DNA from 4 places in the Lysinibacillus sp. PWR01 genome. Region 4 is predicted to be linked to each of the others. Evidence: riboswitches for the same ligand, from Rfam matches in the RefSeq annotation. Region 4 holds a riboswitch; each other region holds the start of a gene.
The links. A riboswitch is a leader RNA that binds a small molecule or an ion and turns the genes downstream of it on or off. The one in region 4 is predicted to bind cobalamin.

Region 1: it holds a riboswitch for cobalamin, as region 4 does, so the genes downstream of both, ACEVFT_RS22235 (ABC transporter substrate-binding protein) here and nikA (nickel ABC transporter substrate-binding protein) in region 4, are expected to answer to the same signal.
Region 2: it holds a riboswitch for cobalamin, as region 4 does, so the genes downstream of both, ACEVFT_RS13255 (FecCD family ABC transporter permease) here and nikA (nickel ABC transporter substrate-binding protein) in region 4, are expected to answer to the same signal.
Region 3: it holds a riboswitch for cobalamin, as region 4 does, so the genes downstream of both, ACEVFT_RS18570 (ABC transporter substrate-binding protein) here and nikA (nickel ABC transporter substrate-binding protein) in region 4, are expected to answer to the same signal.

Annotation. Positions count from the first base shown of each region.
Region 1 covers NZ_JBHERJ010000096.1:26,813-34,622, forward strand. Annotated here, with positions in the region: gene ACEVFT_RS22220 (amino acid oxidase) at 1-192, shown strand, start outside; gene ACEVFT_RS22225 (S9 family peptidase) at 258-2,246, opposite strand; gene ACEVFT_RS22230 (precorrin-3B methylase) at 2,318-2,995, opposite strand; gene ACEVFT_RS22235 (ABC transporter substrate-binding protein) at 3,047-4,039, opposite strand; cobalamin riboswitch at 4,203-4,389, opposite strand; gene ACEVFT_RS22240 (GTP-binding protein) at 4,548-6,485, shown strand; gene ACEVFT_RS22245 (hypothetical protein) at 6,851-7,606, opposite strand.
Region 2 covers NZ_JBHERJ010000066.1:8,443-16,252, forward strand. Annotated here, with positions in the region: gene ACEVFT_RS13220 (endonuclease Q family protein) at 1-430, opposite strand, end outside; gene ACEVFT_RS13225 (hypothetical protein) at 502-672, opposite strand; gene ACEVFT_RS13230 (TetR/AcrR family transcriptional regulator) at 872-1,450, shown strand; gene ACEVFT_RS13235 (DMT family transporter) at 1,526-1,879, shown strand; gene ACEVFT_RS13240 (DMT family transporter) at 1,879-2,193, shown strand; gene dapF (diaminopimelate epimerase) at 2,284-3,141, opposite strand; gene ACEVFT_RS13250 (heme ABC transporter ATP-binding protein) at 3,197-3,988, opposite strand; gene ACEVFT_RS13255 (FecCD family ABC transporter permease) at 3,994-5,040, opposite strand; cobalamin riboswitch at 5,186-5,373, opposite strand; gene ACEVFT_RS13260 (biotin transporter BioY) at 5,528-6,124, shown strand; gene ACEVFT_RS13265 (YdhK family protein) at 6,240-6,809, shown strand; gene ACEVFT_RS13270 (response regulator transcription factor) at 6,850-7,551, opposite strand; gene ACEVFT_RS13275 (sensor histidine kinase) at 7,529-7,810, opposite strand, start outside.
Region 3 covers NZ_JBHERJ010000083.1:13,223-21,032, reverse strand. Annotated here, with positions in the region: gene ACEVFT_RS18580 (class I adenylate-forming enzyme family protein) at 1-436, shown strand, start outside; gene ACEVFT_RS18575 (acyl-CoA dehydrogenase family protein) at 438-2,105, shown strand; cobalamin riboswitch at 2,163-2,346, shown strand; gene ACEVFT_RS18570 (ABC transporter substrate-binding protein) at 2,483-3,442, shown strand; gene ACEVFT_RS18565 (FecCD family ABC transporter permease) at 3,439-4,440, shown strand; gene ACEVFT_RS18560 (adenosylcobinamide amidohydrolase) at 4,437-5,897, shown strand; gene ACEVFT_RS18555 (cob(I)yrinic acid a,c-diamide adenosyltransferase) at 5,910-6,473, shown strand; gene ACEVFT_RS18550 (heterodisulfide reductase-related iron-sulfur binding cluster) at 6,848-7,810, shown strand, end outside.
Region 4 covers NZ_JBHERJ010000073.1:185,372-193,181, forward strand. Annotated here, with positions in the region: gene ACEVFT_RS15655 (ABC transporter ATP-binding protein) at 159-965, opposite strand; gene ACEVFT_RS15660 (ABC transporter ATP-binding protein) at 976-1,749, opposite strand; gene ACEVFT_RS15665 (ABC transporter permease subunit) at 1,763-2,572, opposite strand; gene nikB (nickel ABC transporter permease) at 2,575-3,528, opposite strand; gene nikA (nickel ABC transporter substrate-binding protein) at 3,600-5,216, opposite strand; cobalamin riboswitch at 5,366-5,558, opposite strand; gene metE (5-methyltetrahydropteroyltriglutamate--homocysteine S-methyltransferase) at 5,713-7,810, opposite strand, start outside.

The DNA.
Region 1 (7,810 bases), on a different contig from region 4:
TTTCCATTTACAAGAGAAGGAACTACATTTGAAACGGCTCATTGGGAATCATTAAATAACGGTTCTCATACAACCATTTATTTATATGATCATGATGCAAATCGAGAAGATGTTTGGTATTTCTATACGAAAGATGAAAAAGGGTTAGATATCCTTTACAAAGAGATTTTTCAAACGATTGAAACGTTATAAACAATCATACGGGGCTTTTCTATTAAAAATAGCCTAAGAAGATATGCTCTTCTTAGGCCACCCTATTATAGATATTTCACAAACCAATCACGAATATATTCAAGTCGATTAATTCGTAATGTGGGCTTGCCGCTCCTTGATAGTTCATGATTCGCCTCAGGGAAACGAACGAATTTTGTTTCTTTTTTCCGATACTTTAAGGCGATAAATAATTGTTCTGCCTGCTCAATTGGACAACGATAGTCTTTTTCACCATGTAAAATCAATAATGGTGTCTCCACATTGTCTACATACTTCAGCGGTGAATGATGCCATAGCTTCTCTATATCATCGAGTCCTGCTTGAATTTGCCAGTCTGTAAAGTAATAGCCGATATCACTGACACCCGCAAAGCTAATCCAGTTTGAAATGGAGCGCTGCGTCACAGCCGCTTTAAAGCGATTTGTATGGCCCACAATCCAGTTGGTCATAAAACCACCATAGCTTCCACCTGTTACACCAAGACGGTCTTGGTCAATAAAATCATAGTGCTCCAAAGCGTAGTCTACCGCTGCCATTAAGTCTGCATAATCATTGCCACCGTAATCGCCACGTACTGCATCCACAAATTTTTGGCCATAGCCATGACTACCACGCGGATTAGTATAAAGCACTGCAAAGCCTTGTGCAGCAAGAATTTGAAATTCATTAAAGTAGGTGTTGCCATACATCGCATGTGGACCACCATGGATTTCAAGAATAAGAGGATACTTCTTCCCTGCTTCATAGCCAACTGGCTTCATGATCCAGCCATTGACCTTCCAGCCTTCAGCGCCTTCCAATTCAATACTTTCGGGAACAGCTAATGTTTTGGTCTTTAAAAATTCTTCATTAATTGACGTCAACTGTTCTTTGTCACCTGTTTTTAGGTTTACATAAAACAAATCGCCTGGGTTTGTCGTTGTGCTAATCGCTACAATAGCCTGATCGTTTTGCGGATCAAGTGAAAAGCCATAGACATATTGATCATCATGAATCGCTGGGTAAATTTCGCCATCTATATTTCCGAAATAAATCGCCGCATTGCCATGATCTGTGACTTGGAAGTAGAAGCTATGATTATCATTCATCCATTGCACGCGTGGTGACGCTACCCCTTGTAGGAAATCACCGATGACAAAATCACCGACAGGCGCATCGAATTCACTTGTTACACAGTTTAGCAGTTTTTGCTCCATGTCATATATCCATAGCTTCGCTTGTGTGGCATTTTCAAATTCACGCTCTCCGCCTACAAAAGAAAGGAATCGGCTATTCGGAGACCAAGCCGTTTGGTAATATGCACCAGATCCTTCTGTTAGCTTGCGGCTCTGTTTAGTTTCTAAATCCAATAAATAGATATCCACATTAAATGAGAAATCCAAATCCTCCGCTTTATCGGCTAAGTACGTAAGGTATTTGCCATCTGGCGACCATGTACCGAGATGGAAGTACTCTTTTCCCTCCGTCACTTGCTCTAGCTCTCCTGATTCCACATTGACAAGGGCAATATGAACAAACTGCTCCATATCAATAAATCCACTAGCATCCGATTTGTGCTTCATTTTCTCGATTTCTAGTGGCTTGAGTTCTTTGTCCTTTTTCTTCTCATCCTCCGCTTTATCTTGGATGGTTTCATCTTTCCCTAGGACGACTGAAAAAGCAATTTTCTTGCCACATGGGGACCAGACAGGGGATGTTGCCCCATTTTTACAATGTGTCAGCTGTTTTGCCTCTCCACCTGCTTTCGATAGCACATAAATTTGCGATTTACCTGTTCTCGTTGACAAAAACGCAACTCGGCTGCCATCTGGTGACCAAACAGGGGAACTTGTTCTATCCTCACCAAATGTCCATTGCTGTGGCGTTTTGTCCTTCAAGTTTATGTAAAATAAATTCGAGATATAGTCGTTTTTCTTCTCGTCCATACGAGTCTCTACATAAACTACCTCAGTTCCATCGGGTGATAGCTGTGGATCTGCTACTGATTTTAAGTGATAAAGATCTTCTGGTTGAATCCCTTGTTTCGATGTCATGTTCTTGCTCCTTTGTATTGTAATTTTCTGTGCCTTACTACAATACTTCGACACCCTAAGTAATATTCCTGCTATTTAATAGAATTTTTTACTAGTTCCCAATATTCTGCGGACTTTGTTCTGCGATAAAATTTATAAAAGGGTTCATTCGGGCGAGCATGCTCTTTATAAAGGCCTATCATGTGCAATAAAAAATCTTCAATGTGCTCGACACCTACCCTTTTAGCGAACAATGTGCCAGCCTGTGCCTTTGCCCCCATCGGCACAGCACCTAAATAGACATCAAAGCTTTCCTGCTGATACACGAGCCCAATATCATCATAGACTGCATTGTAGCAGGCAGATGCACAGCCATTGATATTGACACGTACTCTTGCAGGTACCTTGATCCCCTCTAAAGCATGATAAAGATGTTCAGTTATCGGAGCAGCCTCCATTTTCTCACCATCACAAAAATCGCAAGCCTTCATGGCAATAATGGAACCAGAGGGCGCAACATAAAGACCCGCTTCCTGTAAGGCTTGCACAGCTTCTGTCGCATCGCTCGTTGGAATGGATACGAGAATACTATAGGAGGCGGAATACTTAATCGCACCCTTTTCGCCAGCAATTTCGGCTATTTTTTGAAATTGCGCTGGCGTATAATGCTTATTGATAATGCCAGGGCTAACTGCTAGACGGGTAAATTCACCCTCACGGTTTAGTGTTTCAAATGTTTGATCTGGTACGTTTTTTTGAAATGCGTTCATTGATATCGCTCCTTATGAAAAAGGAGCTAGCAAAGCGCTAGCTCGAATGGTTTAAAAGTTTTCAGGATAGAAGCCCTTCGCTAAAATTTCAATGGCCTCTGCAGCACGAACCCCTTCAGACGCTGCTGAAAGTGGCAGGATGACAAAGTGATCATTCTTGACAGCTTCCATCTCCTTTAATGCTGGATCATTTTTTAAGAATTGGATCTTTTGTTCGGCCGTTGTTTCACCATAATCAATCACGACAACAACCTCTGGATTGCGGTCTACTGCATCTTCCTTCGACACAGTTGTCCAGCCTGATTCCACATCACCAAAGATATTTTGACCGCCCGCGATTGTCACTAGCTCATTCATAAAGTTTTGACCAGCTGTAAATACATCCTTTTCACCGCTATCAAACACAAGAACACGTAATTTTTCGCTATCTTTTGGTAATTTAGCTTGTACTGCCTCTACATCTTTTGTCATTTGCTCAATTAAAGCTTCGCCACGATCCTCGATACGGAAAATCTTCGCGATATTGCGAATATCAGTGAAAATATCTTCTAATGTTGGTTTTGTCATGTTAGAAGCCGTATGTAAATACGTATGAATGCCTAATTCTTCAAGCTCCTCTGGTGTGCCAACGCCCTTTTCACCAAAACCACTTTTCCAGCCTGCATATAGGAAATCTGCCTCGGCATCAATCACTTGCTCCTTCGTTGGGTATTGGTCAGAAAGCACAGGGACTTTATCGTATGCCTCTTGTAGTGGCTCATAGATTTTATCATCTAAGTAAGCCGTCCCAACCATAGAATCCTCTAAGCCAAGCGCCAGCATGATTTCTGTCACATGCTGATTTAAGCTAATCGCTTTCGTAGGTGCTTCCTTATATGTTTGGGTTGTGTCATTATTTTCAATGGTTACTTCTGTTGCTGCCTCAGATGGCTCAACCTTTTCACCTTGTGCTGCTGATTCAGTTTTGTCCTTTGCATTACAAGCCCCTAAAATAGCGACTAAGGCAATGATCATCATCAGCCATATACTTTTCCATTTCTTCATGTCCTTTTCTCCTTTGTTGTTAAAATATAGAAAGAAATCAGAGACTTCTTTGCTACCAAGGTGGTTGGAAGGGCATAAAAAAACCCTCTTGTCGCCAAGAGAGTAGCATAGTGAAAAAACGGTATCATAACCTTCATCACTATCCCCATCCTCGTGGTTCTTAGTCAAAAAACACATACTGGCAGGTATCCTGGCTTAGGTTCATCATCTATACGCCTTCCCATAGCTTTACTACAGTGGCATGCTGTATAGACTCTCCATTTACAGTTGCGGGACAGCATCGGAATTGCACCGATTTCCCTTTTAAGCAAATGACAAATGCCATTTGCACCAATACGTTCTATTATGGTCAATACTATTGATAGACTAGCGTAGTATGACGCTAATTATGCAATCATCACTATATTAGCACTATTTCGACAAAAATACGAACTATTTTACAAGAATTATATATGCGAGTATTCTGTTACAATGAAAAGATAGCAATCTATAGAAACGAGGATTTCTTATGTACAAAACAATCGGTGTACTTGCGCATGTGGATGCAGGGAAAACGACCTTCTCTGAGCAAGTGCTTTTTCATACAAATAGTATTCAAGCCCGTGGTCGAGTCGATCATCAGGATACCTTTCTTGATAATCATGAGCTAGAGCGCAGGCGTGGGATTACGATCTTTGCCGAGCAAGGTCGCATGAGCATTGGCGATGATACATACACATTGATTGATACACCAGGGCATGTCGATTTCTCCCCTGAGATGGAGCGTGCCATTCGTGTGATGGATTATGCCATTATTATCATTAGCGCTGTCGAAGGGATACAAGGCCATACTGAAACGGTGTGGCAGCTTTTACGTAAATACCATGTCCCTACCTTCTTCTTTATCAATAAAACGGATCGTGAAGGAGCAAATGTAGGAGCTGTCATGAGCCAGCTTCGTAAAGATTGCTCTCAGCATGTGTTGTTCGTCGATGAACCGCTGCGAGCAGATTATGTGTCAAATAGCATCATGGAATGGCTGGCTGAACATGATGAAGAAATGCTTGATGCCTTTTTGAGTGAGTCATTGGAACACGGACAATGTCTTGCTCAGCTACAGGCTATGATTAAAAACGAGTGTGCTTTCCCCTGCTTTACAGGCTCTGCCTTAAAGGATGAGGGCATTCAGGAATTTCTTGACCAACTTCCCCTGTTAACTGTGACCCAATTTGACCAGAATGCCCCGTTTGAGGGAGAGGTTTTTAAAATTCGTCATGATGGGCATCAGCGTTTAACCTTTATGAAGGCTGTCAAGGGCTCCTTACATGTGCGGGATGAATTTTCATTTGGTGAAGTGACGGAAAAAGTGACAGAAATTCGCCTTTATAATGGCAATCGCTTTGAGACCGTTCAACAGGTTGAAGCAGGAGAGATTTTCGCTGTGAAAGGGCTGAGTCAGGCAAACATTGGAGATCGAATCGGTACAACGACGCTAACACAGCCCTATGAGCTTGTCCCAACGCTACAGGCAAAGGTTCAATATGCGGGCGATCAGCATATCAAGGAAGTGCTACAGATTTTCCGTTTACTTGAAGCAGAAGAGCCTTCTTTACGTGTCGTTTGGCAGGAAAAGTTTCAGGAAATCCATGTCCATATTATGGGCGTCATTCAATTGGAGGTCCTGACAGAGGTATTAATGAAACGTTTTTCATTAGCCGTCTCCTTTGGCGAGCCGCAAATTTTATATATGGAGACCATTGCGACGACGGTGACAGGCTATGGCCATTTCGAGCCACTCAAGCATTATGCGGAAGTTCATTTATTAATGGAGCCAAATCCACGTGGAACCGGCAATACCTTCAGCAATGCCTGTCATGCAGATCATTTATCCGTAGGCAATCAGCGCCTTGTTGAAAAACACCTGTTTGAGCGTGATCATCATGGCTTACTTACAGGCTTCCCTGTAACAAATGTTCATTTTACACTGCTAACAGGTCGCGGGCATAATGAACATACATCGGGCGGCGATTTCCGAGAAGCTAGTTTCCGTGCGCTGCGCCAGGGACTAGAGCAAGCCCAAAATGTTCTACTTGAACCCTATTATCGTTTTAAAATGAAGGCTTCAAACGACTTTATCGGCCGCATGATGACTGACATTCAGCAAGCAGCAGGCACATTCGATGACCCGATATTATCCGAAACAGATGTGGTGCTAACAGGTCGCGCGCCCGTTGCCACTTTAATGAGCTACAGCACAACCTTTGCTGCCTATACAAATGGGAAAGGTGCACTCACACTCCAATTCGATGGCTATGATATGTGTCATAATACAGAGGAAGTAATTGCACAGATTGGCTACGATAAAAATGCCGACCCTGAATATAGTTCCTCCAGTATTTTTTGTGCAAAAGGCAAAGGATATACGGTTCCGTGGCATGAAGCACAGGCAGCCATGCATTGTTTGTAGGGCTGCTCGCTCGGAGGCGTTTTGCCTGCTTTCGCGGGTATTCGTCGCTCAAGCGCGAGTATTTCACTTGCTTCCGCGGGTATTCGTCGCTCAAGCGCGGGTATTTCACTTGCTTCCGCGGGTATTCATTGCTCAAGCGCGAGTATTTCACTTGCTTCCGCGGGTATTTCTTGCTTGAACGTGAATATATTTCGATCCTGCATTTAAATGAAAGAGGCTGGGACAGAACTCGATTATTTTGAAAAATAACGAAAACAGATAATAACTTTTTCGCTTCAATGAGTAGAGTGTTCCTTCCTAAATCAAAAAAATGTTAGACCCAAATGCAATCGGTCTAACATTTTTTCTTTTTGTCCCAGCCTCTTTTATAGTGCACCGACGGCTTTCTTTGTTGGTTTGTCCATCAAATAAGCGGGTTCTACTATCACGTAGTCATGCTTGTTCGTAAAATCAATCAGTACCTTGCCTGGGCGACTTTTTAAAATTTGTAGATGATCAATTAAGTGCAGTAAGAGCTCGTGCCCATTGCCGCGTGGATGCCAGTTGAAGTGATAATCATTTAACGCTTGCACCGCTTCAATAAACTGGGCATATTCCTGCTGCACGAATGCGATGAGTTTGTCATGGTGAGGTGCCAAATCGTGTAAATATGTTTCATAAAAGCGCATGACAATCGAGCATAATAAGTCATTGACACGAGCGGCACTTAAAACAGGCTTTGGCTCCAATGTTAGACGATCAAGGTTAGGCTTTGCGCGTGTTGAATCAATGCGCGTAATTAAGTGATACGCTTCCCCATTGACTTCATAGACAATCGGATTGGTCGGCATATACATCATAAAATGATTGGTCTTTGTTTTCAGTTCATCTGTTAATGCTGCTTTTGCCAATAGATGACCATCCGCACCCCCATTTTGTATCCAAATAATTTCTTTATTATATAAGATTTGTTCAAAGAAGCGATCGTTGCGAATCAACTTCGTTGCTAATAATTGATCGATCAGCGATTCGACCACCATTCTTGTTTTCGCTTTCTTGGCAACTTCTGTGCGTGGTTGCTTACAAATGTTCATATCTTCATAAGGCGTTTCCAGCGTTGTCGTTACATGAATATTCGTCATACGTGCATCCCCTTTGCGTACATATTTTCAAAACAAAAAGGACTCCCTACGTTTTGAGGAAATCCTTCGCTTTATCTTCTTTCATCACACAATGCCAAACAAACCCTAAGTATGTGTGAACGAGTCCGATTGTGAACCCTTTCATTTACTATGGGCGTTTGACGTACTGTGACGAACAGAGCATTCTGTTTTGTCAACATGCCA
Region 2 (7,810 bases), on a different contig from region 4:
GCTGCAAGGTCTGGCCGTCACAATAAATACGCTGTGAACTTAAATGGATATTTTTCATACGTTGTGACATCCAGTCTGAGAACTGCTTCATAAGCTTTAGTGTAGGAAAGTAAGCAAGCACATGAATAGGACCATGACAATGTTGATCATAAATTTCAATTTCCGATCCTGGAATCAAAGTTGTTTCTTGAAAACGTAGACCACCTTCTTTTAGTTCTTGCAGTTCACCATGTGCAATCATCTCCATCATTTCTTCAATTACGTCTGGGGAGTGACAATCAATGATCCCAATAATATCTAATCCTTTTCTCGCACTAGCCGTCTCTAAAATTCGTGCTAATGTTAACGTTTTACTGCCAGTAATTTTCACTGCTCGACCACTAGAAGTACGTCCAATATGAATATGTAAATCCGCATAGAATTCTTTCAATCCAATCACTCCTTTTAGTACGTCTATAAAATGAAAATACCTTACATTACTGCAAGGCATTTCTCACTTTATTATGATGGATGATTTTGAGTAGTGCTATTATTTGCCTCAAAAGCGCCAGAACCATGTGATGGTGTGGAGGAAGCATCATAGGCAACTAATGTCACACCAATCTTTTTTTCAAGCTCATTAATTTTTTCGAGTTGCTGCGGGTCTAATTGTGCAAACTTAATTTCTTTCATGATCATCAATCCTTTCAATCATAAAATTCCCCGAAATATAGAAAATATACTCCTGCTCCGCATAATTGTGTCTGATTGTCTAATGGCGTTTCAAACGAACATTGAACAAAAAATGACTGATTATCAGTCATTTTTTTATTGACATTGGTTTTCTTATTCTGTAACATACTAAATAAGTAAGGCAAAAGTGAGGGATTGCATGTCAAAGGAAGAAAAAATTATTCAAGCTGCCATTGAGGTTTTTCGTGAAAAAGGAATAGAAAAAACAAAGGTTTCAGATATCGTTAAAGCTGCTGGGATCGCTCAAGGAACATTTTATCTTTATTTCCCATCACGCCTTTCTGTTATGCCTGCTATTGCAAAAAATATGGTAGAAAGAATTATAGCTACCTTAGACGAAGGTATTTCAAGTCATAAGCCTTTTGAACAGCAACTTGAAGAGGTTGTGGAAATGGTTTTCTTAATAACGAAAGAATATGGCGATATCGTTGCACTTATTTATGCGGGTATTGCACAAACAGAGCATTTAAAAGAATGGGAAAGTATCTATGCTCCCTATTATGACTGGATGAGTCATTTCTTATTATCTGGCCAGCAACAAGGAATGATACGTGATTCTATTGATCCAACTCGTTCAGCTAAACTGATGATTGGTCTAATTGAATCTGCTGCCGAACAAATTTATTTATTTGATGATAGCAAGGATGAAACAATGAAATTGCTCAAGCTTGAGCTTATCGATTTCCTATATCATGCACTTGGCCTACGTCACCCATAAAAGTGACGTTCTCTTTTACTCTAAAAATGACTGAACGTCAGTCATTTAATCTTATCCCATGAAAGGATTTTAATAATGAAAAAAGAATGGATGTACGTCGTATTAACAAGTTTATTTGAATTGCTTTGGGTATTTGGCTTTAATGTTGCAAGCTCATGGTGGCACTGGATAATTATTGTGACAATCATTGCTATAGATTTTCACTTCTTATCGAAGGCTTGTGAGAGCTTACCTACTGGAACAGTCTATGCTATTTTCGCCGGAGCAGGTGCAATCGGTACTACATTAATGGATATTTTCATTTTCGAAGGAGAGTTTAATGCCATTAAAGGACTGTTTATGTTTATTTTAATATTAGGTGTGATTGGTCTAAAATTAGCGGATAATTCCTCTAAAGAGCAAGATCAAACGAAAGGAGCGAATGTATAATGGGTTGGGTATTTATTATTTTAGCTGCATTGTCTGAAATTATAGGTGTAATTGGCTTACGCTTCTATAGTCAGCATAAAACAATACGAAACTTTATTTTATATATTGGTGGCTTTGGTGTGTCCTTTGCTCTTTTATATGCATCTTTCAACTATTTACAGTTAAGTATTGCCTATGTAGTATGGGTAGGAATTGGCACTGTTGGAGCTGTGCTAGTAAATATCATTTTCTTTGGTGAATCCAAAAATCTATCACGTATTATTAGTATCCTAGCGATTATCATAGGTGTAGCAGGCTTAAAAGCAGTATCTTAATGTTTCTACAATAAAGGACGCCACTCTTAAATCGGAGGCGTCCTTTATTCATTTTATTTAATATGGCATGGCGAAGAAGTATTGACGTAATTAAGATAAAAATTCGTAGATTCCATCCGCAATAAACTCTGCTGGACCACGCATCCAGATATGGTCATTTTCGGCCCATCGTATGACTAAGTCACCGCCACTAAGTTGGACTACTATCTCTTCTTCCTTCTGACAAAAACCATTTAATATAGAAGCCACTACCGCTGCACAAGCACCTGTCCCACATGCCTCTGTTATACCTGAACCTCGCTCCCAAACTCGGCATTTTAATGCTTTCGCATGAACGACCTCTACGAATTCAACATTGCTATGATGAGGAAATCTCACATCATTTGCTATAATCCCCCCTAATGTTTTTAGTGGTGCCTGTTCTATAGCATTCACAAAAATGACGGCATTTGGATTCCCCAAAAACAACGCTGTTACCAAAAGAGAATGTTGGGGTAACGGAAATACCTCATTAATGACATGTTCATTTGGGTTTCCTAGCATCGGAATGTCTTTGCGCAATAAGAGAGGTTTGCCCATATCGACAATCACTTCTATCACACTATTGTTTTGAACCACTACCTGTGCCAGCATAATTCCGGATTTCGTTTCAATCGTAATTAGCTCTTTTCGCATAATATGACGGTCAAAGATATACTTAGCAACACAGCGAAGACCATTACCGCAATTTGTCCCCTCAGAGCCATCTTTATTAAAAATACGCATACCACAGTCAGCCATTTTGGATGGTTGGATAATAATTAATCCATCTGAGCCAATACCTGTATGAACATTGGCCATTTTCTGAGCCAATTCAAAAAAGATATCTTCCTTGTAATCATATTGAAAAAGATCAAGATAGATATAGCTGTTGCCAATACCATGCATTTTCGTAAAGGCTATTTGCATACAGTCACTCCCTATAAAGGATGTTATATGTATTTAAATAGAAGATCTTGCTTTCCTAAACTTGGCTGACCTTCTTCGCAAATTGGTCAGGGACATATGTGAGATAAGGCTTACCTGTCAGTGAATGTGTTTGAATATCGGCAAAAACACCAAATACATCTTGCAACAACGCTGGCGTCAGCACTTCCTCTGGTGTACCATGACAAACGATCCGCCCTTGCTGTAAAACGTAAATTTGATCGCAGTACATAGCAGCGATATTCAAGTCATGCAAAGCTGCCACTACGGTTAAGTGTAAGGTCTGAATTAAATCCATGAGTTGAAGTTGATGTTGAATATCTAAATGATTCGTCGGCTCATCTAATATTAGTACCTGTGCTTGTTGAGCGAGTGCTCGTGCAACCATTACGCGCTTTTTCTCGCCTCCTGAAAGAGAGCTAAAGCTTCGCTTCTCTAAATGAGATATACCCGTTTGTCTAAGAGCATCTTTAACAATTTGGAAATCTTGCTCTTGATCAAGCTCTAATAGCTTTTTATGTGGCGTTCTCCCCATACTGACTAAATCATGCACAGTGAAATCAAATAAAACGGGTGTTTCTTGGCTAACAACGGCCAAATTTTTCGCAATTGCTTTACTTGTTTGCTTTAAAATATCCTGCTCATTTAATAATACCGTACCGCTTTCAGGTTTTAGGAGACGATACATATTTTTTAACAATGTTGATTTTCCGCTTCCATTAGGGCCAATTAATCCAACAAATTGCTTTTCTTTTATTTGAATACTTACATCATGTAGTATACGCTGATCGTAAATGGAGAATGATACTTGTTTCGCTTCTAATGTCATGGAAATTAATCTCCTTCACCGAAAGAATAGTTGTTACGTCGGAGTAGCCAAATGAAAAATGGTCCTCCACAAAAAGCTGTAATAATACCAATTGGCATTTCCTGAGGAGCGATGATGATTCGAGCAAAGGCATCTGCCCATACTAAAAATATTCCACCTATTAAAGCACTAATAGGTATTACATATTTATAGTTTGAGCCCACAATTAATCGCACAATATGGGGAATAATTAATCCCACAAATCCGATAGAACCACTAACTGCGACAAGCACACCTGTTAACAGAGAAACGAGTAATATTAGCTGGATACGAAATTGCTGAAGATTCACGCCTAATGTCACTGCCGCCTCTTCCCCCAGTAATAATAAATTTAAATTGCGATAGTGTAGCCACAGTAGCCCAAATACAACGAAGAATACGAAAGCTGGAATCACAATATTATTCCATTTAGCTCCAGCTAAACTACCTAGCATCCAAAACATAACAGCCTTTAAAGCCCCTTCTTGTTTTGACATCATTAAAATAAAGTTAGAGATAGCCGTTAAGATAAAGGACACAGCCATACCTGCCAATAGCAAGCGGAAAATAGAGACACGTCCACCAACACGTGATAAGAAAAAAACAAGTGCAATGGCAAGTAATGACCCAAGAAATGCGGATACTGACAGAGCGTAAATCCCTAAAAATGAAAAGGCCCCTAAAATAATTACAGAAGTAGCTCCGACAGCTGCCCCTGAAGAAATTCCTAGAATATACGGGTCAGCAATGGAATTTCGTACAAGCGCCTGAATCGCTGCCCCCGCAATGGCTAACCCCGCTCCAACAATAGCAGCTAGCAAAACACGAGGTGCTCTTATTTGCCAAATGATGATTTCCTGTGAGCGACTCCAATCTTGTTCGATAGCATTTTGTATAAAAGGAATTTTAGAAAGAATAACTTTCCATACATATAATGGTGTAACTGAAACAGAGCCAACCATTACAGCAAATGTCATTGAAACAATTAATACCATGAAAAGTACAAAGGAAAATAACATAAATTTTTTATTCATCTGTTTTAAACTCCTACTGAATATTGATGAATGAAGCAATAAAAAAAGGTATTCCATGCGAAAATACACATAGAAATACCCTAGATTAAACAAAGTCAGAAAATATCCAGCTATTGTCCGTAATTGCTTGCATCCTCGTGGGCATTACAGGTATTACTAACTGGCAGGTCTCCTGGCTTCGATTCAACATCCTATAATTGCCTTCCCATTCTTACACAGTGGCAAATAATATTATAGGATTCCTCGTTACAGTTGCGGGACAGCATCGGACTTCCACCGACTTCCCTTTTAAGTGACATTCAAAAATATCACACCAATAGTATTTGAAGTTATAAAATTGTGACGATTCTATCATACATTTTTATAGATAGTTAGTCTACATGGAAATGCATCTAGCATTTGAGTTAACTAATTTTAATAATAATGTTGACACAAATACTTTCGTTTTTTACACTAGCTGTAATAACTTTTAAAACGAGGTGAAATCATGGCAACTGTTACACAACATAGTCATCATAAATTAAGAACTGTCGACATTACCTATATTGGATTATTTTCAACGCTAATGATGGTGGGTGCTAATATCACTTCCTTTGCACCCTTTATGGTAGTTGGTGGTGTACCCATTACGCTTCAAACTTTTTTTGCGATTTTAGCAGGGCTTATTCTTGGTAGTAGAAAAGGTGCGCTCGCCTGTACAATTTATATGTGTGTGGGATTGGCAGGAGCACCTGTCTTTGCTCGCTTTGGTGGTGGAATTGGTCAAATTTTAAGTCCTACCTTTGGGTTTATTATTACATTTATTTTAGCGGCATTTGTTGCAGGGTGGATCGTGGAACGAAGCGGGACAAAGAAAAGCTTTATCGTAGCTGCTTTAGTAGCAACGGCTATAAATTATTTGATAGGAACAAATTGGATGTTTTTTGCATACAAGCTTTGGGCAAGTGCGCCAGAGAATTTTTCTTATAAGCTAGCTTGGCTTTGGATGATGCCTCCACTACCAAAAGATATTATTTTAGCCATTTTTGCTGGTATCTTCGCGTATAGATTACAAAAAACATTGAAAATCATGCCCATTCAATAACATATCTCTTCACTTCTTTCGTGTCAGACTAGAGGAAAATTTATTCATAGGTCATGTCCATCATTTCTGCACATTTATTTGCTACAGTAAGGGCAAATAGTGAGGAGGATATCACATGACATTCAATAGAAGATGGTCAATCGGACTATTATCAGTAGTCGCTTTAATTAGTTTATCGGCTTGTACAGAGGATCAAACAAAGCCTGCATCCACTTCTGTGGATACTTCTGAAGAAATCGATCATTCTACGATGAACCATTCAAGTTCTGGCGAAATACCGGCAACCTTAAAAAAAGCTGAAAACCCGAAATTTCCTGTGGGGAGTACAGCCATTATTACAGATGGACATATGGACGGTATGAAAGGAGCCGAAGCAACAATAGTAGGTGCCTATAATACGACTGCCTATGTTATTTCCTATGAGCCCACATCTGGTGGAAAGCGTATAGAAAAGCATAAGTGGGTGATTCATGAAGAATTGATTGACCCACAAGAAGCACCACTGGCTCCTGGAACAGAAGTAAAAACGGATGCAGCACATATGGAAGGTATGGAAAATGCGACTGTCCTTATTGATGAGGCTGTGCAAACAACTGTATATATGGTTGATTATACTTCCACTGCAAGTGGTGAAGCTGTAAAAAATCATAAATGGGTAACAGAAGAAGAGCTTAGCCCAAAATAATAGAAATAACCTCTACCTTCAATTCTGGTAGAGGTTATTTTTAGCTCTTATGCTCCATTGGCTTTCTATTTGCAGACTTATGCCATTTATAGCCGATGCCCCAAACAGTTTGCAAGTAATCATCTGCAGGGAAACCACTTTTTCTTAATTTTTCTCTTAAATTACGCACATGTGAATCAATGGTACGATCTTCAATCGTCACATTATATCCCCAAACTGTATGGATAAGGTGTTCTCTAGAAAATGCTCTATTTTGATGATCTAAAAATAGGGCAAGCATGGCAAATTCCTTTGGTGTTAATGGAATTGCCTTATGTTGAAAATATACTTCAAAGGACTCTCTATCTAAACAAAGCCCTTCAAAGTTAATTACTTTTTCTTCTGATTTCGATCTTCTTAATACAGCATGTATTCGTGCTAACAGCTCTTCCTCATCAAAAGGCTTTAATATGTAGTCATCAGCACCAAGGTTTAAGCCTTTTACAATATCAGCATGTTCTCCTTTTGCAGTAAGCATAATGATCGGGACATCCCAAAATTTCCTAATTTCCTGACAAACCTGCCATCCATCCATCTCTGGCATCATAATATCCAAAAGAACTAAATCCACATGCTCTTCTTCTAAAAAATCCAATGCCTCTTGAATGGAAGACATGGCTCTACAAAGAAATAGTGGTTCTAAATAAAGGGTTAATAAATCTAACATTCTTGGCTCATCATCAATGCATAAAATTGTTTTCATTCATTTCTACTCCTTTAAATGATAATTCAAAAGTAGTCCCTTTATTTATTTCACTACTAACCTTTATTTCTCCACCATGCGCTTGTACAAGTTCCTTGACAATAGCAAGCCCTAGTCCAGAACCACCTAAAGCACGACTACGAGATTTTTCCACACGATAAAACCGATCAAAAATATATGGTAAATCCTTCTTTGGTATTCCTTTACCTGTATCTTCAACAATGATGCTTAAAACTTCATTGTGTTTTTTTACAGTGAC
Region 3 (7,810 bases), on a different contig from region 4:
AGGTGAGGGCAATATGCTTGGCTACTATAAGGATGAAGTGGCAACGAATGCGGCCTTCATTGACGGTTGGTTAAAAACAGGAGATTTAGCTCGTAAGGATGAAGATGGTTTTATTTGGATTGTTGATCGTAAAAAGGATGTCATTATTTCGGGTGGTGTCAACATTTATCCGAAAGAAATTGAAGATTGCTTATTAGGCTTTGAAGGGATATTCGAGGTTGCTGTGATTGGTGTACCCCATCCACAATGGGGGGAAACTGTAAAGGCAGTATATTCCGCTAAACAAGACATTGATGAGGAAGCGCTGAAAGCTTATTTAGAGGAACATCTGGCAAAGTTTAAAATACCACGTATTTTCGAAAAAGTGGAAGCGCTACCACGCAATGCATCAGGTAAAATATTAAAACAATCTTTGAAGGGGCAAGAGGTGAGATAGCATGAAAGTATTACAACAAGAAGAAATGCGTACTACGAACTTTTATACAGAGGATGAAACGCTTCAAAAAATATTAGAAATGATGTTAGATAAAGAGTTTTTGTCCTATGCCCATCGAGAGTTAACAGATTTTGGAGAGCTATGTGCAGGTGACATTGATGTGAGGGCAAAGTATACAGATCGGCAGGGGGAGCCTCGCCTTCAAAGGTATGATGCCTATGGTGAAGAGATATCAGAGGTTTGGGTCAATGATGGCTATAAGAAAACGATTGAAGAGACATATAATACGGGTATTGTCGGCTATGTGCACAAGGATATTCCACAGCTAGGTCACAAGGGGAATTATGTTTATAGCTTTGCGCAAGGTTACTTATTGTCTCATGCAGAGCCTGGTTTTTATTGTCCCGTGACATTGACGATGGCTACTGCCTACCTATTAGATCATTATGCGGATGAAGAGGTGAAGCAGCGTTTCTTACCTCATGTTTGTGCAACAGGTGACACAGAGTTATATGAAGGTGCGACATTTTTAACAGAACGTCAAGGAGGCTCAGACGTTGGCGCGAATGTTGTGGAGGCGAGAAAGGATGGCGCTGCGTATCGCCTATATGGTGAAAAATACTTCGCATCTAATGCGGGCATGTGTGGAGTAGCGATGGTGTTGGCACGACTAGAAGATGCGCCAGCAGGTTCCAAAGGCTTAACGTTGTTTGCAGTTCCTTGGCACAAAGAAGATGGAACAGCCAATCATCTTCGTATTCGCCGACTGAAAGATAAGTTAGGCGTTCGAGCAGTTCCTTCAGGTGAGGTAGAATTTGATGGTGCACTTGCCTATGTTGTAGGGGAGCAAAATAAAGGGATTTATTACATGCTAGAAGCACTAAATCTCTCAAGAATTTGTAATGCAGTAGCTTCAATTGGCATTATGCGTCGTGGCTTTTTAGAGGCAAAACATTACGTAACCAATCGTTATGCATTTGGCAAGCCTTTAACACAATACCCTATGGTTCAGGATACTTTAGGTAAATTTGCGGCTAAGTTGCATGTGGAAGTAGCGACAGTTTTTGATCTTATTCAATTATACGATAAAGTGACGAGTGGACAGGGAACACAGCAAGACCTTATTATGAATCGTTTATATATTGCCATTATGAAAAAGGAAACAGCAGAGCAAGCCGTTCATTATGCTAGTGAGGCAATTGAATTACACGGAGGTAATGGCTATATCGAAGACTTTGTAACGCCCCGCTTATTAAGAGACGCACAAGTGTTGACGGTGTGGGAGGGGACGGCTAATATTTTGGCCTTAGAACTCATTCGGTTAGTAGATAAGTTTCATGCACATGAACTGTTTGTACAGGAGATGGAGGAACGCTTAGAAAAATTAGCTAACAGCTCGTTAGTACAAATCGTTAAAGAACAATTGGCGAATATGGCTGTGAAACTACAAATTTTTAGCGCTTTAGACGCGGCAACGAAAACATTTGAAGCAAAAGATATGGCGAAAAAAATGGCTCATCTTTATGAAAGTGTCGTAGCAGTTGAATGGGCACATAAATTTGGTGGGAAATATGAAAAACTAGCGGACGTTTATTTAGAGCAGACGTGGTCATTAAGAGAAATGGGTGCTCGAATGAAGACAGTTCAATATTTTTCTGAAATTGTATAATAGCTTGGGAGTCGTCTTGAATGGAGGCGACTTCTTTCATTTTCATGTATAATGAAATCAACTGAATATTGTAAAGGTTCTTTACTTAAGTAAAGTGAAAAGGGAAATCGGTGTAATTCCGATGCGGTCCCGCCACTGTAAGTGTGAGTTTTTTTCAAATGATGCCACTGAAGATTTCGGGAAGGCTTGAAAAATCGCAAGGAGCACAAGCCAGGAGACCTGCCTTTATAACAGACATGACAACCTACGAGGATAGGGTGGTGGATTTTGTATCAGTTTTTTTGGTGCGATTTTGCCCCCTCATCATTCAGATGAGGGGTTTTATTTTGATGCAGAATAAAGTGAAATGTCGCACGGATCAACGAAGGAGGATTCACATGAAGAAATTTTGGAAAATAGGATTATCAGCATTTTTAGCAGTAGGCTTGCTAGCTGCTTGTGGACAAGAAGCTAGCAAGCCAGCTACTGAGCAGCAAACACAGCAAGAAACAGCACAGGATGAAGCAACATTCCCAATGACTATAACAGATGCCCTTGGCAAGGACATTACTCTTGAAGCACCTCCTGAGAAAATTGTTTCACTTATTCCAAGTAACACTGAAATCCTTTTTGGACTTGGTTTAAATGATGAAATAGTTGGTGTTACTGACAACGACGATTATCCACCAGAGGCAACTGAGAAAGATAAGGTTGGCGGAATGGAATACGATATTGAAAAAATTATTGCCTTAAAACCAGATATCGTTTTTTCACACGAATCTAGCATGTCTCTATCAGAAGAGGCTATTGCACAGCTTGAATCAGCAGGTTTGAAAGTGTTTGTAGTAAGAAATGCACAAGACTTTAATGAAACATATACGACAATTGAGCAACTTGGTCGTGCTACAGGGAAATTACCAGAGGCTGAAAAAATTGTTGCTAATATGAAGGCCAAAGTAGAAGAAGTTTTGACTAAAGTCAAGGATGTTGAACCAAAAAAAGTGTTAGTCGAAGCATCGGATGAGCCAGATATTTATACAGCTGGCAATGGCACATTTATGAACGCAATGCTTGAAATGATCAATGCAGAGAATGTAGCTGTAGATGGTGATAATTGGTATAAAATTGATGCAGAACAAATTATCGCAAAAAATCCAGATGTCATTGTGGTGACATATCATTATGTACCAGATATTTTAACGAAAATACCAAAACGTGCGGGCTTTGATACTATTAATGCCGTAAAAAATAATGCGATTGTACAGGTAGATGAAAGTACAACGAGTCGTCAAGGACCACGTTTAGCAGAAGGTCTAGAAGAATTAGCAAAAGCGATCTATCCTGAGGTATTTAAGTGAAAAAAATAGCACTAGCCTATGCACTAACATGTACGCTTCTTCTTATTAGCATCTGGTGTGGCGTAGCGATAGGCTCAGTTCATATTCCATTAGAAGTATTGTGGAATAAGGCGGCTGATGAAACAGCCGCCAATATCCTTTGGAAAATTCGCTTGCCTCGCGTGTTGTTAGCAGGACTAGTGGGGGCATCTCTAGCTATTGCTGGAGCCGCATTCCAAGGTTTATTAAAAAACCCATTAGCAGATCCATACACACTAGGGGTTTCATCAGGGGCTTCTGTTGGTGCTGTTATAACAATCTTTTTCAGTATTTCTATCCCTGTCGTCGGTTTGTATGCTCTACCAACCTTCAGTATGATCGGTGCTATCATCACGATGGTAGTTGTCATGAGCTTTGCTAGACTCGTAGACCGTTCATTGAAAATGGAAACATTGATATTAACAGGTGTTATTTTTAGTTCATTTTTAGGTTCCCTTATTTCATTAATGATTGCTTTATCTGGTGAAGAATTACGTCAGGTAATAGGGTGGTTACTTGGTTCTGTATCGATGCGTGGTTGGCCATATGTCCAAATGATCATTCCATTTGTTATTGTAGGTTCAATTATGCTATGGACGCAAAGACGAGAGCTAAATGTTTTGTTGTATGGTGAAGAGCGAGCAAAACATTTAGGTGTTAATGTGAAGCGTAGTAAATATTTGATATTAGCAGGTGGCTCCATGCTAACCGGAGCAGCTGTAGCGGTTTCTGGCACAATTGGCTTTGTAGGATTAGTGGTGCCGCATATGACAAGGATGATTTGGGGTTCTGATCATCGCCACTTATTACCATTATCTTTTTTCAATGGTGCAACATTACTCATTATTTGCGACTTAGTAGCACGGACAATCATTGTGCCAAGAGAGCTACCAATTGGTGTTATTACGGCTTTTATTGGAGCACCAGTTTTCTCCTTTATTTTTTATAAGCAGCGAAGAAGCAAGGGGGTACGGGCATGATTGTTGTTGAATATCTATCAGGTGGCTATGAAGATGTACCAATCGTCAAGGACATTAGTTTTACTGTTGAAAAAGGGAAAATTCTTGGTATTCTAGGGCCGAATGGTAGCGGGAAATCCACATTATTAAAAGTAATGAGTGGTATTTTACCAGCTACTGCTGGAACTATTTCGATTGATGGACAAAATATTCTTTCTTATAATGCTCGTGCTTTGGCGAAAAAGATGGCTGTATTACCACAGCTTCATGCAAATGCTTTCTCGAATAGTGTGAGAGAGGCAGTTTCACTAGGGCGCTACCCGCATCAAACAGGCTTTTTCTCAAGTTGGTCTGCACAAGATGAGCAGGCTGTTCAACATGCCATGCTTCAAACAGGTGTAAAGCGATATGAGCATACGCCTATGGAATTTTTATCTGGCGGTGAACAACAAAGAGTGTTTGTAGCACAGGCCTTAGCTCAAACAGCAGAAATTCTATTACTGGATGAGCCAACTAATCATTTAGACATTGCACACCAACGTCAAATTTTAGACATGGTTCGGAAGGAAGCGATGGAATGTGGTTTAACGGTTGTTATGGTACTACACGATATGAATCTAGCCTCGCTTTATTGCGATGAATTGTTACTCATGGAGAGTGGGCAAGTGAGAGCACTTGGGGCACCACATGAAGTATTAATTGCCTCCCAAATTGAAGAAGTTTATCAAGCACGGGTGACTACATATGCACACCCTGAAATACCAAAACCGCAAATTACAATGATGCCTGCAGCAACTGACTACCAACAGCGAGCTGTCATTAAAAAAGAGCATTTTATGATAACGGAACACTATATTCAACTTACATCAGAGCTTCCTTTGAAGACCGTATCCTCTGCCGTTCATAACCCGGGTATTGGTTGGCATAATTGCTTATTAAATCGTTCAGTTCCTGGTGATTATGTCATCAGTGATGTAAAAAGAGAAGTTAGTGAATTTTTGCAAAGGGAGAATTTTTCTCCTACAAATACTGTTGTGATGTTAACAGCAGTGCCAACAGCTCTAGTGGCAATTAATGAATTTTCAGCACCTTTTGGCAGTATAATCGTAGCTGTAACAGCTGGCGTAGGCAATGCAGTTGATGTCTCTCGTGTTCACGAAAGACAAGATGAGCCATATATTGGTACTATTAATACATGGGTTATTATTAATGGTTGTTTATCCGAAGAGGCATTTTTTCAGGCATTGATGACAGCAACTGAGGCAAAAACCAAGGCGTTGCAATCAGAAAATATTCGTGATGAGCGGAGTGGGACTATTGCGACAGGTACTGCTACAGATAGTTTGTTAATTGCAGCGACTCAAAAAGGGGAAGAAATGCTGTATGGTGGCCCCATTACGGACGTTGGTAAAGTGATTGCAAAGGGTGTCTATGAAACAACAGTTCAGGCAATTAGGAATTATAAAAATGAATTTTAGGAGATGAGAGAAATGAAGCTTTACACGAAAACAGGCGATACGGGGAAAACAAGTCTTATTGGAGGACGTGTTGATAAAGATAGTTTACGTGTTGAAACATATGGGGCAATTGATGAATTAAATTCCTTTATTGGGAAGGCTGTAAGTGAATTAGATCAAGCGCTTTTCAAGGATATTTTAACAGACCTAGAGACAATTCAGCATGAGCTGTTCGATGCTGGTGGAGACCTTGCCAATGTGATGAAAGAACGCCAATATAAGTTAACAGAGCAACCGATTGAAGTACTTGAAACTCGTATAGATGCTTTATCAGACGAAGCGCCACCATTACAACGTTTTATTTTACCAGGAGGCGCACCAGCAGCTGCAACTTTACACATTGCGCGCACAGTTGCACGTCGAGCAGAGCGTGAAATGGTGACGCTAATGAAAGAGGTTGAAGATGTGCCAAAGGTTGTACAAAAATATTTAAATCGATTATCAGATTATTTATTTGCAGCTGCACGTGTTGTAAATGCACGATTAAATGTAGCGGATGTTGAGTATATTCGTAGCGGGAATGTTTTTAAAAAATAAAAGTTTGATTTAGTAAATGTTTTTGTAGACATAATAAAACGTCGGATACTAAAGCCTCCTTCCTCTATAGGGGATAGAGGTTTGTTTGCTTTCTTCAGCAAATGTTCAAACGTCTACTGAATATGTAACATTCGGTAAGGTATAATTGATAAGGAAAGTAAAAAAATGCTACCTTGGAAAAATTCAGGGTGGCTTTTTTTCTTGTAAAATGTAAGAATATAAAATTATCAGAAATATTTCCGTTTTATGTTGACTGAATGCTCACTCATTTATTAGAATAGGAATATAATGATAAAGTGAAGTACATTTCTGTATGAACTAGCAAATTCGTCACAAAGAGAGAAAATTACGACAAACTAAAGGGGGGACCAACCATGAGTCCATTATTAATTGCTAACATTGTCTTAACAGTCGTGGTTGTGCTTTATGCAGTAGGATTGTTCTTCTACCTGTTGAAAACACGCTATAAGTATGTGCAATTGGGGAAAAAGGTTGAGTTTGATGAAAGTGTTAAAGAACGACTTCGTTATATTATGGTCAATGTATTTGGTCAAAATAAGCTATTAAAGGATCCAAAGAGTGGTTTAATTCACGTTATGTTTTTCTATGGATTTTTGATGGTGCAGTTAGGAGCAATTGATTTAATCTGGAAAGGACTAGCACCAGAATCACATCTGCCACTAGGCATTTTCTATGGTGTCTTTACATTCTTCCAAGAGCTTGTAGTTTTAATGATTTTAATTGCGGTAGTGTGGGCATTTTACCGCCGCTATGTTGAAAAACTAGTGCGTCTAAAACGAGGATGGAAAAATGGTCTTGTATTAATTTTCATTGGTGGGTTAATGGTATCTACATTAATTGCTAATGGTATGGGATTAATTTGGCATGGTGAGGGATTAACCTATACGGAGCCAGTTGCTTCAAGCATTGCTGCTATTTTTGGCTTCCTACCTACATCAGTAGCTGCTGGCGTATTTTATGTAATGTGGTGGGCACACCTTTTAATTCTATTAACATTCCTTGTTTACGTACCGCAATCTAAACATTTCCATTTAATCGTCAGTCCACTTAATGTTTACATGAATCGTTTAGATCGTACGGGTACATTAACACCAATCGATTTCGAGGCCTTAGAAGAAGCAGGGGAAAATGCTGAAAGTGAAGAGGATATGCCTTCTATTGGAGTGGGACGCATACAGGACTTCACACAAAAGCAAATGCTCGATCTATATTCTTGTGTAGAATGTGGACGTTGTACAAACATGTGTCCAGCAACAGGAACAGGAAAAATGCTGTCGCCAATGGATTTAATCGTGAAATTGCGTGATCATTTAACA
Region 4 (7,810 bases):
TATAACAAAGAATTTAAAGAAGTAAATAATAAAAATTAATTATTTGAATCAAAATATAAATAAAGTTAATTTTATAATTGATATTATTAATTTTATTTCTGTATTGCTTTAATAATTAAGAAAACCCCATTTTGAATTTTTCAAAATGGAGTTTCTGTTTAATTTGGTCTATCCTTCTTTTTTCTTTCTCGCGGGTGTGATGGCAAAATAGCATTGTATAATTCTTGTGAAGCGGGATGCTGATATACTCCATCCTTCCCAATCTCCTCCACGAGCTGGCCATGCTGCATCACTAGGATGCGATCTGACATAAAACGTGTGGCTTGTAAATCATGTGAAATGAATATATAAGCAAGCTGTAGCTCTTTTTGCAGTGATTGTAATAGTTCTATAATCGTCTTTTGCAAAATCATATCAAGACTACTAATGGCTTCATCTAAAACAATCAGTTTCGGCTTTAATGCAAGAGCTCTAGCGATGTTGACTCGTTGCTGCTGTCCCCCACTTAGCTGTGAGGGATAGTTTTGAGCCATTGCCCACTCTAACTCTACACAGTCTAGTAATTCCCTTACTTTCTGTTGTCGCTCTGCTTTGCTAAAATGCTCGAAATTCAAAAACGGTTCTTCGAGTATTTCGAAAATCGTCTGTTTTGGATTAAATGAATGATAGCTATTTTGAAAAACAGCCTGTAAATTTCTTCGTATCATTTTTTTCTCTTTGCTGGGTGCTTCGTATAAATTGACACCTTGAAAGAGCAGCTCTCCGTTTGTTGGTCGTTCAATCCCTAAAATAATGCGTCCTAATGTGCTTTTTCCAGAACCACTTTGACCGACGATTCCCAGACATTCGCCCTTCTGAAGTGAGAATGACACCTTTTGTAATACAGGAATTTTTTGTCCTCGTTGAAATAGGGCTGGTCTTTGAGCATAATGCATGTCTATATTTTTCACGTCTAGCAGCGTCATTTTTTCACCTCTAAAATAGCATTCTTGCTTGTAAAAGCTTCTTTGTATAGGGATGCTGAGGCGCATCAAAAAAACCAAAAACATTCGTTTGCTCAATGATTTCTCCTTGATACATCACAGCCACATCGTCAGCAAGTTCAGCAATGACACCTAAATCATGCGTGACAAGGAGTATGGCTGCATCTGTTTCTGAGCGAATACAATCAAAAAGTGTTAATACTTGTTTTTGATTGATAGTATCAAGAGCAGTCGTAGGTTCATCTGCAATGTAGAGAGAGGCTTGTATCGCCAATGACAGGGCAATCATCACGCGCTGTAGCATGCCTCCACTTAACTGAAAAGGATAGTAGGACAAAAGCTGCTCTGGATGAGGTAAATGGACTTTATTCAGAGCATCAAGGGCAATCTGTCTCATTTCCTTTTTGGTCAGCTTAAAGTGTGCTTTTAATGTTTCTCGAAAATGACTTTCAATCGTTTGAATACGATCGAATGCAGTAGATGGGTTTTGCAAAATCATCGAAAGATGCCGGCCACGATAAGTTCTCAATTTAGCAGCTGAAACGTTCAATAAATTTTCTTGCTGATAGAGTACTTCACCTTGGGTGACTTGTGCTAAGGACGGTAATGTTTGCATGATGGCATGGCAAAGCATGGTCTTTCCACTGCCACTTTCCCCTATAATTCCTAAGACTCTCCCTTTATAAGCTGTCAGATTGATAGAGGTTAATATATTTTTCTCCCCCATTTTGACTGTGAGGTCTTTCACTTCTAAAACTTTCTCCATAACTTCCCCTTTACTAGTCAAGCTTTTTTAAACGATTTGCTAACTGATTAAACAATAAAACAACAAGGATGATGGCAAGTCCAGGATAAAGCATTAATTCAGGATGCTGCCGCATGTAGTGCTTCCCTTCATTGATCATCATGCCCCATTCTGGAATCGGTGCCTGCACGCCAAGTCCGATAAAGGAAAAGCCCGCAATTTCTAAAATCACCTTCCCGATATCTAATGCAACAATCGTGACAATAGATGGCAATATATTGGGTATATAATGGCGTCTAATTAATTGGATACCTGTAGTGCCTGAAATCCTTGCAGCTTGAACAAAGTCTTTCTCATTCATACCGATACACAAACTTCGGACCATTCTTGCATAATAAATAAGCTGTGTAAAAATGAGTGCTATTATAACATTTTTTAAGCTAGGGCCTAATATACCTAACAGTCCAAATGCAAGTACCAGTGTTGGAAAGGCTAATAAAATATCACATAGTCGAATAAAAAGAAAATCGATTAAGCCCCTTTTTAACGCTACAAAAGCACCTAGTAGGATAGCTAAAACAATGGCAACTAGCTGAATGACGAGCGCTGATCCTAATGAATAACGAATACCTAAAAGGAGGCGTGACAAGATACACCTTCCTAAATGATCTGTACCTAATGGATAGTCCCAAGACGGAACCGAAAATTTCTTAGCTATATCGACAGCTAAAGGGTCATGTGGCATTAAAATTGGCGCAAATAGCCCCGACAAGCCAATGATAACAAGGAGCGATAGACTAATGAATCCTATCAAATTGCCACTTTTTGTTCGTACGAAGTTCATTTTTAATCTCTCCTGCCCTTCATCATTAGATGAGGGTCCAATAAACGATGCAATATATCTGTGCATAAATTGGCAAGCACATAGATAACAGCGATAATTAATACATAGCATTGTACAACTGGGTAATCCCTGTTCATAATGGATTCGATTAAGTACCTGCCGAGTCCTGGCCAGCTAAAAACCTGCTCCACAATGACGGCTCCACCTAGTAGATTCCCAAGGGTCATGCCTAACAGGGATGTCAATGGAATAGCAGCATTTCGCAACACATGACGGATAAGAATCACAGAGCTTTTTAATCCTCTTAACTGTGCATATTGAACATATTGCTGCTGTAATTCTTCTAGGATGGTTGAACGGATAAATTGAACGAACAAGCCAATTGTTGGTAAAGCCAGTGTGAATGCGGGTAAAACCAAATGAGATAGTGTGCCCTTCCCATTTGTCGGAAAGAATCCTAATTTCAAGCTAAATAAATAGAGTAGTAGGAAACCTAGCCAAAAGGTTGGAATCGACACACTCAGGATGGTAAAGAATCGAATGATTTTATCGATGATGGTGTGCTTATACAATGCGCTTATCACCCCGAATGGGATACTTAGCCCTAAAATAAGGACAAACGCAGCAATCGCTAATTCAATGGTTGCGGGTAATTTCGCAAATAGCTCATGTGCCACGGGTAATTTACTAACAAAAGATGTGCCGAAATCTAGCTGTAATACGCCTTTTCCCCATAGTAAATATTGAAGAAGAAACGACTTGTCCGTCCCTAGTTCTTCACGTAATGCCTGAATGGCTTCCTCTGTTGGCGCAACTCTTGCCAAACGTAGTATGACTTCAGCAGGCTCTACTGGAACGAAACGAATAAATACAAAGGTTAGGATGGAAACGCCTAATAAGACAAAGGGCAAAGTCAAAATTCTTTTTAAACAAAACATCCATGTCGACTCATACATGCTGTCACTTCCTACTCAATCCTATGATAAAGAGAGAGCTGTCTTTGCTAGACATACTCTCTCTTCCACTTTTATTTTTCTGTAGCCATTTGTGCATAAGGTATATCGTATTCAGATGCACGTGGGGCAAAATCCTTTAGATATGGTTGATAAATCACATTATTTGTTTCGTAAGATATTGGATAGAATAGTGCTTGGTCATGGAACATCGTTAAAATATCCGTATAAAGCTGCACGCGTTCCTCTTCATCTGTCCCTACTAATAATTGGTGAATTTTCGTATCAATTTCTTTGGCATTTGGTAAGCCTAATTTCGCCTCATACACACCACTAGCATTTGGTGTAGCTGATTCATTTGCAAAACTATGAGGGTCTGTTGGCGGTCCATTGGTACGCCAGAAATTAATCTCTACCTGGTCATCCATCAATTTTTGAAGACCGACCATCACATCTGCACCTTCTAAATTCAACTGTACGCCAATTTTTGCTAATTCACCTTGCATTAATTCTGCCATTGGTTTTTGAATCGCATCGGATGCAATGTAAATTAAATCTAATGATAGTGGTTGTCCGTTTTTCGAACGAATTTTTTCTCCATTCTGTAACGTCCACCCTGCCTCATCTAGCAATTGTTGCGCTTTTTCCGGATTGTATAATATAGGCGCTAAATCTATATTGGCATAAGGAATCGCATCCCAGAACAATGTGTTTGCCACTTTTTCTGTACCATGTGTAATACTGTCTACCATTTGCTCCTTATTAATAGCATATTGAATGGCTTGACGTACCTTTAATTCAGCTAACGGGCCAGATTGTGTATTGAACAGCAGTGCTTTCGTAGACAAAGGCTCAGAGGTAGCTGTTTTATATTTCCCACTGTCTTTTAAATACGTATAGTTATCTAAACTAATAATGCCACGACCATAAATTAAATCTAATTCTTCGTTTTCAAATGCCAATGAAATAGATTCTGAATCAGGGATAATTTTTACTTTTATTTGTTCTACTAGTGGTTTTTCTCCCCAATAGTTTTCATTGCGACTAAATAATGCATATTCGTCCTTTTTGTATTCAGTTAACACCCATGGGCCTGTCCCAATCGGTTCCTTGATAGAATCTTGCGTCGTATCGCCTTCTGGGAATCCGTTATCCCCTAAAAAGCGGAAAGGTCTGACAAAGGCAAGTTCGTTTAAGACAGGATAATAGGGTTCATCCAATTGCAGACGAATGGTAAAATCATCCATTTTTACAACCTCTTTCATATGGTTGACCATGCCCATCCAAGAATGCATGTCTCGATTCGCTAATACGGCATCAAAATTACGAATGACATTATCGGCATTAAAAGCAGTTCCATCTGAATACTTCACATCTTTTCTTAAATGGAAAGTATACGAAGTTTTGTCCTCTGAGATGTCCCAGCTTTCTGCTAGCTTTGGCGTAACCGTGCCATCATCATTGTATTCCACCAAGGATTCATAGACCATGGCTTGGGCAGTCATTTGATTCGGTAAATATGTATGAGGATTCAATGGACCGACATCTAATGGCCAGCCAATTGTTATCATTTTTTCATTTGTTTGTGGTGTCGCTGTCTTCCCCTTTTCTTCATCCGTGCTTGTACAGCCAGCAAGTAAACTGAACATCAGCACAAGCAGTAAAGGAAGTAAATACTTAGTCAATCTCATTTTCTGTCTCCTATCTCTATTCGTAGTGCAAATAAATCTACTTGTTGAAGAAGAGAGGGCATAAAAAAACCTTATTCTAAAAAAGAATAAGGACAGAAAAACTCACGATGAGCAAGTCTCCATCCATCTCCCTATCTTTCGTAGATCATCAATGAATCTTCTTACAAGCAGGCATTCTGGCTCATGAATCATGATTTTGCTTCACCTTCCCAAGTACTTACTCAGTGGTATTTGAAACAAAACTCCTCATTTACAGCTGCGGGACAGCATGGGATTTTCACCCATTTTCCTTTTAATTGAATGAAAGACGAATTCATTCAAACTTGTAATGATTGCTATGAAATTAGTAATAAACATAACATGCTCGCATGTTCACGTCAATTTTATTTTCTGAATATAATAAATTCCTCCAAACAACATAAAAAGACCAGGTAACTTACCCTGGCCTTTATTATCTTTTGGAGAGTAGATGTAGTAGATTAAATAAATCATTTCATTATCTTGATGTAGATTGTTGTACGGCTTGACGCAATGTTTTAGTAGCAGCAACCATATTGGCTAAAGCTGCAACGGTTTCTGTTTCTTTTCTTGTCTTTAAGCCACAATCTGGATTCACCCAAAATTGATGGCGATCAAGAACCTGTATACTATCTTTCATAATAGTGAGCATTTCTTCCTCACTTGGTACACGTGGGCTATGAATATCATAGACACCTAAACCTATTCCTTTTTTATAGGGTTGCACTTGTAGTGACGTGATGAGTTCCCCATGGCTTCGCGATGTTTCAATGGAAATCACATCTGCATCTAGTGCGCTAATCGGTTCGATGAAATCATTAAATTCGCAGTAACACATATGTGTATGGATTTGTGTTTCATCTTTGACACTAGATGTAGCAAGCTTGAAGGAATTGACAGCCCAATCTAAGTAAGCCCCCCACTCTTCTTTTCGAAGCGGTAAGCCTTCTCTTAGTGCTGGCTCATCCACTTGAATAATTGAAATACCTGCGTTTTCTAGTGCTTCCACCTCTTTGCGAAGTGCTAATGCAATTTGATAAGCGACATCTTGACGGGAAAGATCATCGCGTACAAACGACCAATTTAATATCGTCACAGGCCCTGTCAGCATGCCTTTTACAAATCGCTTTGTTAGGCTTTGAGCATAGGCTGATTCTTTTACGGTAATGGGTGAGGCCCACGCAACATCTCCATAAATGATCGGAGGCTTCACACAGCGTGACCCGTATGAAACGACCCATGCTTTTTCTGTAAAGGCAAAGCCAGTCAGTTTTTCACCAAAATATTCTACCATGTCTGTACGCTCAAATTCACCATGAACGAGTACATCGATATCTAGGTCCTCTTGTATAGTGATCCAGCGCTTAGTTTCCTCTTCTATAAATGCCTCATAGTCTTCATTTGCTAGTTGTTTCTTTCGCCAAGCATTACGATTTCTTTTCACCTCATCAGATTGTGGGAAGCTACCGATTGTAGTCGTTGGGAACAGTGGTAACGCTAAGGCCTGTTGTTGTATATTTTGACGTTGCGTAAAATCACTTTGTCGTTCAAAATCTTGCGTTGTCACAGTTTGAACAGCTTGATGAATCAACTTGTTTTGGCGGATTGGATGATTTTTTAGAGCCTCAATCGCCTTCATACTTTCTGAAAAATTATGTTGTAAGGAACCATCTTTATCTCGTCTAAATTTAGTTAGCCCCGTGATTTCTACGATTTTTTCATCTGCGAAGGCCAAAGCCTGCTTTAAAACAGGGTCAAGTTCATTTTCAAGAGAGGTTGTGATTGGAACATGCTGTAGGTTACTTGATGGTTGAATCCATAGCTCTTCGGCCTGACTTAGCTGTTCAATGGCTTGAATCGTTGCGTTGACCTCTGCAAGGTTTGAACGCCAAATATCACGGCCATTTACAACCCCAATTGCCAATACTTTATCCTGCGGGAAACCAAATTGACGCAGTGACTCCATATTCCCTTTATAGCCATGAACAAAGTCTAGGCCAAATCCTTGAACAGGCAGCGTAATCAATGTTTCATAGGCACATAATGCTTCAAAATAAGTTTGTAGCATAATCTTAGCCCCTGGAACAGCAACGGCTAACTGGTCGTAAATTTCTTGCACCAGCTTTATCTCTGCTGGATCAAGGGTTGTAACAAGGGATGGCTCTTCTAGCTGAATCCAAGCGGCACCTGCATCCACTAGCTCTTTTAATACCTGTGTATAGAGCGGTAATAAGGCTAATAAGTATTCAACCTGTGTTAATTTGTTGTAGCCTTTCGTTAACTTACAAAATGTATAGGGACCAATCAATGTCGGCTTCGCGATGATCTCGAATGCTTCTTTCGTCTCTAAAAAGTCAGCTAACACTTTATTTTCTGTTAGTTGTAAGGCTTGTCCCTCATACTCAGGAACAATATAGTGATAATTGGTATTAAACCATTTTGTCATTTCACTCGCTACGGCTGTTTTATTCCCTCTTGCTACACTGTAGTAGGTATGTAAATCGACTTTACCACCTTGCCAGTTAAAGCGTTTTGGTACTAGACCAAACATCAAAGCCGTATCTAACATTCTATCG